Regions from separate parts of the Halomonas sp. 11-S5 genome, predicted to be linked through region 1. Evidence: predicted binding sites of a transcription regulator. Region 1 holds the regulator's gene; each other region holds the start of a gene.
What was found. Region 1 encodes FNR, which switches genes on or off when oxygen is low (the NO sensors DNR and NnrR bind a similar motif). Its sites were predicted from a motif close to TTGATNTANATCAA; they were not measured.
Positions count from the first base shown of each region.

Region 1 (2,197 bases):
AACGCCCCGGTCAACTTCTCGCTGGTGGCGGTGAACCTCGACCAGAAGCAGCCCGGTTTTCCGGAACACGTGCTGCCGGCCTACCTGGAGGGCATCGGCGTCGAGTACCATATCCTCGAGCGTGACACCTACTCGGTGGTCAAGGAGAAGACCCCCGAGGGCAAGACCACCTGCGCGCTCTGCTCGCGGCTGCGGCGGGGCTCGCTCTACGGCTTCGCGGAGGAGATCGGTGCCACCAAGGTGGCGCTGGGCCACCACCGCGAGGACATCCTCGAGACGCTGTTTCTCAATATGTTCTTCGGCGGCAGCCTCAAGGCGATGCCGCCCAAGCTGCTCTCCGACGATGGCCGCAACATGGTCATCCGCCCGCTCGCCTACTGCCGCGAGGCGGACATCGCCGAGTTCGCTCGGCTGATGGACTTCCCGATCATTCCCTGCAACCTCTGCGGCTCTCAGCCCAACCTGCAGCGCCAGGTGGTCAAGGAGATGCTGGCCGAGTGGGAGACGACGCATCCCGGCCGTCTCGAGAGCATGTTCAAGGCGGTCACCAACGTAGCGCCCTCGCAGCTGGCCGACCGCGAGCTCTTCGACTTCGCCGGCCTCGAGGAGAAGCAGGCGCAGAGGCAGGCCGACCGCATCGATATCCATCAGGAGCTGTAAGCTTTAAGCCGTAAGCGGCAAGACAATCGAATCGCCCCCGTGACAAGGTCACGGGGGCGATTCGATTCAGGCTGCCTTCGAGCTTCGAGCTTCGAGCTTCGAGCTTCGAGCTTCGAGCTTCGAGCTTCGAGCTTCGAGCTTCGAGCTTCGAGCTTCGAGCTTCGAGCTTTAGTGCGCGCCCTCCTCCTCGGCCACTTCGATCAGCGCCGCCAGGTCGAGGATGTTGACCTCGCGGCCGGAAACGGCCACCAGTCCTTGTGACTGGAAACGGCCCAGGATGCGGCTGACGGTCTCCACGGCCAGTCCCAGGTAATTGCCGATGTCGGCTCGGGACATGGAGAGCCGGAAGCTGTAGGGGGAGTAGCCGCGACGGCGGAAGCGGTCGGAGAGGCTGGTGAAGAAGCTGGCCAGGCGCTGGTCGGCGGTCTTGCGTGAGAGCAGCCGCATCATGCGGCGATCGTCGCGCATCTCCTTGCTCATGCTGCGGTAGAGCTGGCCCCGAAGCTCGGGCAGCGACTCGGAGAGGGCGTCGAGACGGTCGAAGGGAATCTCGCACACCGTGGTGGTCTCCAGGGCCACGACCGTGCCGGGGTAGCGTTCCTCGGCGATGCCGTCGAGTCCCACCAGTTCGCTGGGCAGGTAGAAGTTGGTGAGTTGGTCCTCGCCGCTGCCCTCGGTGGTCACCTGCTTGAGGCTGCCGGAGCGCACCGCGAAGACGCTGGTGAAGGAGCTGCCTTGGCGGAACAGCGACTCGCCCTTCTTGAGCGGCGCCCGACGCCGGATGATGGCGTCGAACTGGTCCATGTCCTGAACCTCGAGCGCCAGGGGCAGGCAGAGCGAGCTCAGGCTGCACGTCTGGCAGCGGGTCTCGTTCAGCAATGAACGGCACCTACCGGTCGCGGTGTCGGGCATGCTCTCCTCCATGAATGATGACTCTCGTCACAGTATGGAGGATTGTCGTCCACCGGCAAAGCCTCCCTTAGGAGGTACTCCCCCGCGTGAGCGCGAGATGCCATGCGCCGTGCCGGTCAGGCGGCACGGGCATCGAAGGCCGCGGCCAGGCGGTGGACCAGCAGCCGCCCCGCCGGCGTGACCTCGAGACACTGACCGCGCCGCCTCACCAGGCCGTCCCGTTCGGCCGGCGCCAGCCGGGCCAGGGCCTCGTTCAGGTGTGCTCCGGCATCCAGGTCGAACGCCTGCCCGAGCACGGCCAGGTCCAGGCGCATGTCGCACATCAGGCGCTCGATGGCGCGGGCTCGCAGGCGGTCGTCATCGGTCAGTCGCAGGCCCCGCTCCACCGGCAGGCGACCGGCATCGAGTCGCGCCTCGTAGTCGCCCAGGGCCATGGGGTTGCGGGCGGCGATGCCGCCCAGCCGGCTGAGCGCACTCACGCCCAGGCCCAGGTGGTCGCCGGCGGGAAGCGCGCTGTAGCCACTCAGGCTGCGCGACATCAGGCCCCGGGCCTGGGCCGTGGCCAGCGGATCCTCGGGGCGGGCGAAGAGTTCCATGCCGATGTGCACGTAGCCGGCACCGGCAA
Region 1 is NZ_JARANW010000002.1:67,163-69,359, reverse strand. Features, by position in the region: gene ttcA (tRNA 2-thiocytidine(32) synthetase TtcA) at 1-660, shown strand, start outside; gene fnr (fumarate/nitrate reduction transcriptional regulator Fnr) at 829-1,572, opposite strand; gene hemN (oxygen-independent coproporphyrinogen III oxidase) at 1,689-2,197, opposite strand, start outside.

Region 2 (2,197 bases), on a different contig from region 1:
GCCTCTTCGCCGAGCCGCTTGAGCAGCCTGGCGTTGCCGATGGTGCTGCCGTCATCGGGCACGAGGGTGAGGATCAGCTCACGTAGCTGGGCGTCGGTCTGGCTCATGGGGCGTCCCTGTCGTTCTGGCGGCGATGAATGCGCTTAGCCTGCTGATGATACAGGCCATCATGGTGAATCGGCAGGGTGGCCGCAAGGCGCGAGGTCAAGGACGGTTATCGAGGCAGGGGGAGAAACTCGCTTGTGACGCCCCGGCATGAAACATGGCTTCCAGGTCACCGGCGCATCGCTTTGTAGTGGCATAGTGAATCTGGCCACCTGATTTCGAGTGTATGAACACTCACATAGACAGTCAGGTGCGGATTTCCGATGGCACCCACTGATCAGAGTAAACTCATCGAGGATCCGGCCTTTCTCTGCGCGAGAGCCCTGTGCATAGCGCTCCCTCAGAACACCTATCAGCTCTTGCCTACCGGGAGTCGTCATTTTCTTCGCCATTACCACCACCTCAGATACTGCCCTTGGTAACTCAGTATGTGAGGCAACACCCTCTTGTGGGTAACCATTTCGGCGAGGCAATGCGCATAGCCAAGCAATGACTACCTCAGCCGAGCCATGCACCCAGCCATGCACCCAGCCATGCCGGTGTGTCATGGCAGCAAGTAGCGGCCGCATGCTAGCCACTCTCCTTTTTCCTGACCTGGATCATGTCGCTGCCGCGGCAGGGTGCCTATCCTTCTCATGCACAATATGTGGTGTCGTTTATAGTTAAAAACACCATATGTAGTTATCCAGCCAGTGAAGGAGCACTCCATGGGAAGCCTGCAGCCCGGCACCGTCAGGGTGGCGTCGACGGTCAACGAATACCTGCAGCGTGCCGACTGGCGCGTCAATGCCAACGCCAACCAGGGCTACTCCCTGGGCGGGCTGATCCTCAACGCCTCCGGCAAGCTGATCGCCAACTACTGGCTCAACGAGGTCTACCCCACTGAGGTAAGCGACGCCCATCGCGTGGGCGACCTGCATATCCACGACCTGGACATGCTCAGCGGCTACTGCGCCGGCTGGTCGCTGCGCACCCTGCTGATCGAGGGCTTCAACGGGGTGCCTGGCCGAGCGGAGAGCGCGCCGCCCCGCCACCTCTCCAGCGCGCTGGGGCAGATGGTCAACTTCCTCGGCACCCTGCAGAACGAGTGGGCCGGCGCCCAGGCGTTCAGCTCCTTCGATACCTACCTGGCGCCCTTCGTGCGTCTCGACCGGCTCGACTACCCGGCGGTCAAGCAGGCGGTGCAGGAGTTCATCTACAACCTCAACGTGCCGTCGCGCTGGGGCAGCCAGACGCCGTTCACCAACCTGACCTTCGACTGGACCTGCCCGGCGGACCTGCGCGACCAGGTGCCGGTCATCGGCGGGGCGGAGCAGCCCTTCACTTACGGCGAGCTGCAGGCCGAGATGGACCTGCTCAACCGTGCCTACCTCGAGGTGATGGAGGCGGGTGACTGCCGCGGCCGGGTGTTCACCTTCCCGATCCCCACCTACAACATCACCCATGACTTCGACTGGGAGAGCGACAACGCCGAACGGCTCTTCGCGCTGACCGCCCGCTACGGGCTGCCGTACTTCCAGAACTTCCTCAACTCGGACCTGGAGCCTCACATGGTGCGCTCCATGTGCTGCCGGCTGCAGCTCGACCTCAGCGAGCTGCTCAAGCGCGGCAATGGCCTATTCGGCAGCGCCGAGCAGACCGGCTCGCTGGGCGTGGTGACGATCAACTGCGCGCGCCTGGGGCATCGTTTCGCCGGCGACCGGGCGGGGCTTTACGCCGAGCTGGACCGGCTGCTCGAACTGGGTCGCGACAGCCTGGAGATCAAGCGCGACTGCATCCAGCAATGGATGGACGACGGCCTCTACCCCTATAGCCAGCGTTACCTGGGTACGCTGCGCAATCACTTCTCGACCCTGGGGGTGAACGGCCTCAACGAGATGGTGCGCAATCTCAGCGACGACCGCTTCGACATCGCCGACCCGGAGGGCCAGCAGCTGGCGATCGAGGTGCTGGAGCATGTGCGCGAGCGGATGCGGGAGTTCCAGGAGAGTACCGGCCACCTCTACAACCTGGAGGCGACCCCGGCCGAGGGCACCACCTACCGTTTCGCCAAGGAGGACCTCAAGCGCTTCCCCGGCATCCTGCAGGCCGG
Region 2 is NZ_JARANW010000029.1:10,082-12,278, reverse strand. Features, by position in the region: gene OP497_RS15410 (site-specific DNA-methyltransferase) at 1-107, opposite strand, end outside; gene OP497_RS15405 (ribonucleoside triphosphate reductase) at 813-2,197, shown strand, end outside.
Region 2: a site for FNR is predicted at 695-708, ahead of OP497_RS15405 (ribonucleoside triphosphate reductase). Genes of this name have one in related genera too.

Region 3 (2,197 bases), on a different contig from region 1:
CGCTTTGAGGCTGCCCGGCGTGTAATAGACACCGGCGTGGATCACGCCGCTGTTGTGGCCAGTCTGGTGGCACGCCGCCTCGCCCTCCTTCTCCACCACCAGCATGCGGCGATCCGGATAGGCCTGCTTGAGCTGCATGGCGGTGGACATGCCCAGGATGCCGCCACCGATGATGATGAAATCGTACATGCCGTCCTCGCTCCTCCAATGAGACGGCCATGCCGTCGTCACGGCGTGGCCTCGTCAGTCTAACCCGTCGATCGAGTCACGACGCGTCAGACCTGGCGCGGGTTGCGCAGAGTCTTGGCATGAGGCCTCGAATAACACCAAAGAATCACCGAATCGATACTGGCAAAAACGCCGGATAGCCCCCATAGTGTGGCTGTCGAAACCGCCCACTGGAGCATCATGAGCACGGCACGTCACACCGCCCACGCGGAACTCACCGACCCCCCGCGAAGCTGCCCTGACCTCGATGTCAGGGACCTGGAAAAACGGTCACGCCTCATGCGCATCATCACGCGGCTGATCGCCGTGTCGGACCTGGGCAGCAAGGAAATCGCCCGCCGCGCCGGTCTGCCGATGCAGAAGATCAGCGACCTCCTCTCGGGGAAGCTGGAGCACCTCTCCATCGACGAGCTGCGCCTGGTCTACCGCACCATCGACCCGAGCAATTCACCGCCCTGATCACTCCCTCCCGCGGGAGGCCGGCACGATGACGAACAGCGAACGCTCCGCCCTGCAGGCGGGGCGTTTTTTCTTGCCCGCCAGGCATCCTTAAAACCTTTTAAACTCAATGACTTGCACTAACATTACGCCAGGATTAAGAGATTACTAACAATCCCTTGATCGACATCAAATGCCTAGACCTTGGTCGCAGGTAGCCTTCCGGTATCAACCTTGACCCGTCAGGCGGCAACCCCGCCCCACCCAGGCCACCGGAGGCGCCATGGACCCCATTCGCCGTTCCCTTCTCGGCCAGCTGGCCCGCCTCAGCGCGGGCGCCGCGATGGTGCCGCTCTCGAGCGTCGCCAGCGCCGGCATCAACCAGCAGCCACCCCGCCGTGAAGGCGATCCCAGCAAGCGCTACGGCATGCTCATCGACCTACGCCAGTGCATCGGCTGCCAGGCCTGCACCGTGTCGTGCCATATCGAGAACGCCGCCCCGCTGGGCAGCTTTCGCACCACCGTTGCCCAGTACGAGGTGGAGCACCAGGAGACCGGTGAGGTCGCCACCTTCATGCTGCCGAGGCTCTGCAACCACTGCGAGAACCCGCCCTGCGTGCCGGTCTGTCCGGTGGAGGCCACCTACCAGCGCCAGGACGGCATCGTGGTGGTCGACAGCGACCGCTGCGTGGGCTGCGCCTACTGCGTCAACGCCTGCCCCTACGATGCCCGCTTCATCAACGAGCGCACCCAGACCGCCGACAAGTGCACCTTCTGCGCCCACCGCCTGGAGGCGGGCCTACTGCCAGCCTGCGTGGAGAGCTGCGTGGGCGGCGCGCGGATCATCGGCGACATGCGCGACCCCGAGAGCCAGATCAGCCGCATGATCGCCGAGCACCGCAATAATCTGATGGTGCTGCAGCCCGAGAAGAACACCCGGCCCCAGGTCTTCTACCTCGGCATGGACGAGCGCTTCGTCACTCGCCCCGACGCCGCGCCGGTGGCCCTGGACGTCCTCGACCCCCACGGCAAGGAGATGGGCTATGAATTCCGCCATTGAGCTGCTCGCCCCGCGCTACGACATCGCCTGGTACCCCTGGGCAGTGCAGTACTTTTTCCTGATCGCCCTCTCCTACGCCACCCTGTGGCTGGCCGCCCCGGCGCTGGTGTTCGGCAAGAAGGCCTGGTTGCCTACCGCACGCCTGGCCCTGCTCGCCTGCCTGACCACCACCCTGGTGGCCCCGGTGGCGCTGCTCGCCGACCTGCACCAGCCGCTGCGCTTCTGGCACTTCTACGCCTACGCCAACAGCCACTCATGGATGTCCATCGGCAGCCTGATCCTGCCGCTATACGTGGTAGGCGTAATCGTGCTGGCCTGGCTGGCCTGGCGCCCGGCGCTGCAGGCCCATCGTCAGGCGCCCGGCATCGCCGGCTTCATTGCCCGCTGGCTGTCGCTGGGCAACTCCCCTACCCCGCGCGCCCTGCTGGTGCTGGTGGGCCTGGGCACCCTGGCCCTCTCCACCGGCATCAT
Region 3 is NZ_JARANW010000011.1:91,925-94,121, forward strand. Features, by position in the region: gene lhgO (L-2-hydroxyglutarate oxidase) at 1-189, opposite strand, end outside; gene OP497_RS09990 (XRE family transcriptional regulator) at 409-687, shown strand; gene dsrO (sulfate reduction electron transfer complex DsrMKJOP subunit DsrO) at 950-1,726, shown strand; gene nrfD (NrfD/PsrC family molybdoenzyme membrane anchor subunit) at 1,710-2,197, shown strand, end outside.
Region 3: a site for FNR is predicted at 846-859, ahead of dsrO (sulfate reduction electron transfer complex DsrMKJOP subunit DsrO). Genes of this name have one in related genera too.

Region 4 (2,197 bases), on a different contig from region 1:
TTCGCCCGCCTGGCCGGCTGCCATGCACAAAGCGCCGAGCTGCTGGCGGTGCTCAGTGAGGAGCACCGGCGGATCACCCGCGATGGAAACGAGCTCGAGGCGACCTTCCGCCGCCAGGCGGATGACATGCCGGAGGATGAGCTCGACCCCGGCCGGCTCAACCTGGCTCGCGCCTTCAGCGAGCTCTATCACCATCACCTGTACAGCGAGAACCGCCACGTCTATCCGCTCATCGAGCGCTGTGTCCCGGCCGCCGAGCTGGATGAGATGTCGCCCCGTATCCCGCTTTTGATCCCCGCCGAAGGCAGCCCAGCTTTCCAGAGGCTCTACCGGCAGATCGCCGATCACCACACCGGGCTGCGTCTGGGCCACAGTGAGCAGGCCGACTTCTGCCCGCTCTGCGACGCCACGCCGGCGCCCGCCTCTTGACCCGACATGCAACAGGAGCCCCGGCATCGCCCCCATGGACATCCGCCCCTGGGGGCTCTTTGCACTGGGCTAGTCGAAACGGATTCCCCGATCGTAATGGAAGGTCATGAAGACGATGCCCGGCGTCATCACCAGCCGCCAGGCCAGCTCGACGTCGTCATCGAACTGCTCGTCGAAGTCGCGCACCGTGTCGACCAGGGTCTCGAGCCAGAGGTCATAGAGCGCAGGGGGGATATCGAGATGGGCACGATCGTGGCTGACCGCCACCTGCTGCAGGTAGTAGTCGGCATGACTCGACGCGTAGAACGCCAGCAAGTGATAGAAGGCCTTCTTTAGCATGGCCCGCTGGCGCGCCATGTCGGTATGACGAAACTTCTCCTTCACCTCCGGAGAGGCGGCGACAAAGCGCTCATAGAAGGCCGCGAAGAACGCCTGCCCTTCGACTTCCCGGCTCAGGACCCGCACGTAGCTCTCATCGAACAGGCGTTCAATGTCCATGACTCTCCCCGCCTGGTGAGCATGCCTGACTCAAGACTAGGCCAGACGCCTGTGCAAGGCTTCGTCGGGTCTCTCCTTCATCATCCCGGTATGATCTGCATCACGCCCACGTGAATACTCTCTCGCCATGACGCCAGTCAAGGGTCTAACAGGGATAGTCGACTAACATGGTCGGGTTTTCATCGAGAGGAGTCTCGCCATGGAGCTCGTCTGCCCCGCCGGCAACCTGCCCGCCCTGAAGCGCGCCGTGGACGAGGGCGCCGATGCCGTCTACTTCGGCTTCCAGAACACCACCAACGCTCGCCAGTTCGCAGGCCTCAACTTCACCGACAAGCGCGCCCGGGAGGGCATCGACTACGCCCACGCTCGCGGCAAGCGGGTGTTCTGCGCCATCAACACCTACCCGCAGCCGGATGGCTGGGCGATGTGGACCCGCGCCGTGGACCAGGCCGCCGAGCTGGGCGTCGATGCGCTGATCATGGCCGACATGGGGCTGCTCGACTACGCCGCCCGCCGCCACCCGAACCTTGCCCGCCACCTCTCGGTGCAGGGCTCGGCCACCAGCCATGAGGCGCTGCGCTTCTACCACGAGCAGTTCGGCATCCGGCGCGCGGTGCTGCCCCGCGTGCTCTCCATCACCCAGGTGCGCGACCTGGCCAAGCAGTCGCCGGTGGAACTGGAGGTATTCGCCTTCGGCAGCCTGTGCATCATGGCCGAGGGGCGCTGCTATCTCTCATCGTATCTCACCGGCGAATCGCCCAACACCCGCGGGGTCTGCTCCCCGGCGGCCCATGTGCGCTGGGAGGAGACCCGGGAAGGGCTGGAATCGCGCCTCAACGGCGTGCTGATCGACCGCTACGGGGAGGGCGAGAATGCCGGCTACCCCACCCTGTGCAAAGGGCGCTTCGAGGTGGGAGGCGAGACCTACCATGCCATCGAGGAGCCCACCAGCCTCAACACCCTGGAACTGCTCCCGGAGCTCCAGGAGCTCGGCATCGCGGCGGTGAAGATCGAGGGCCGCCAGCGCAGCCCGGCCTATGTATCAAAGGTCGCCGGCATCTGGCGCCAGGCACTGGATCGTGTCGATCGAGCCCCCAAGCACTTCCACGTCGAGCCCGCCTGGATGACCGGCCTCGGCGAGGTCTCCGAAGGCAGCACCACCACCCTGGGCGCCTACGAGCGCCGCTGGAAATAGGAGAGAGCCCATGTCCGCTACCCCCACCCTCCAGCTGTCGCTCGGCCCGGTGCTCTTCTACTGGACCCGCAAGCA
Region 4 is NZ_JARANW010000004.1:110,715-112,911, reverse strand. Features, by position in the region: gene OP497_RS04835 (hemerythrin domain-containing protein) at 1-429, shown strand, start outside; gene OP497_RS04830 (globin) at 499-927, opposite strand; gene OP497_RS04825 (peptidase U32 family protein) at 1,127-2,122, shown strand; gene OP497_RS04820 (U32 family peptidase) at 2,133-2,197, shown strand, end outside.
Region 4: a site for FNR is predicted at 1,018-1,031, ahead of OP497_RS04825 (peptidase U32 family protein). Genes of this name have one in related genera too.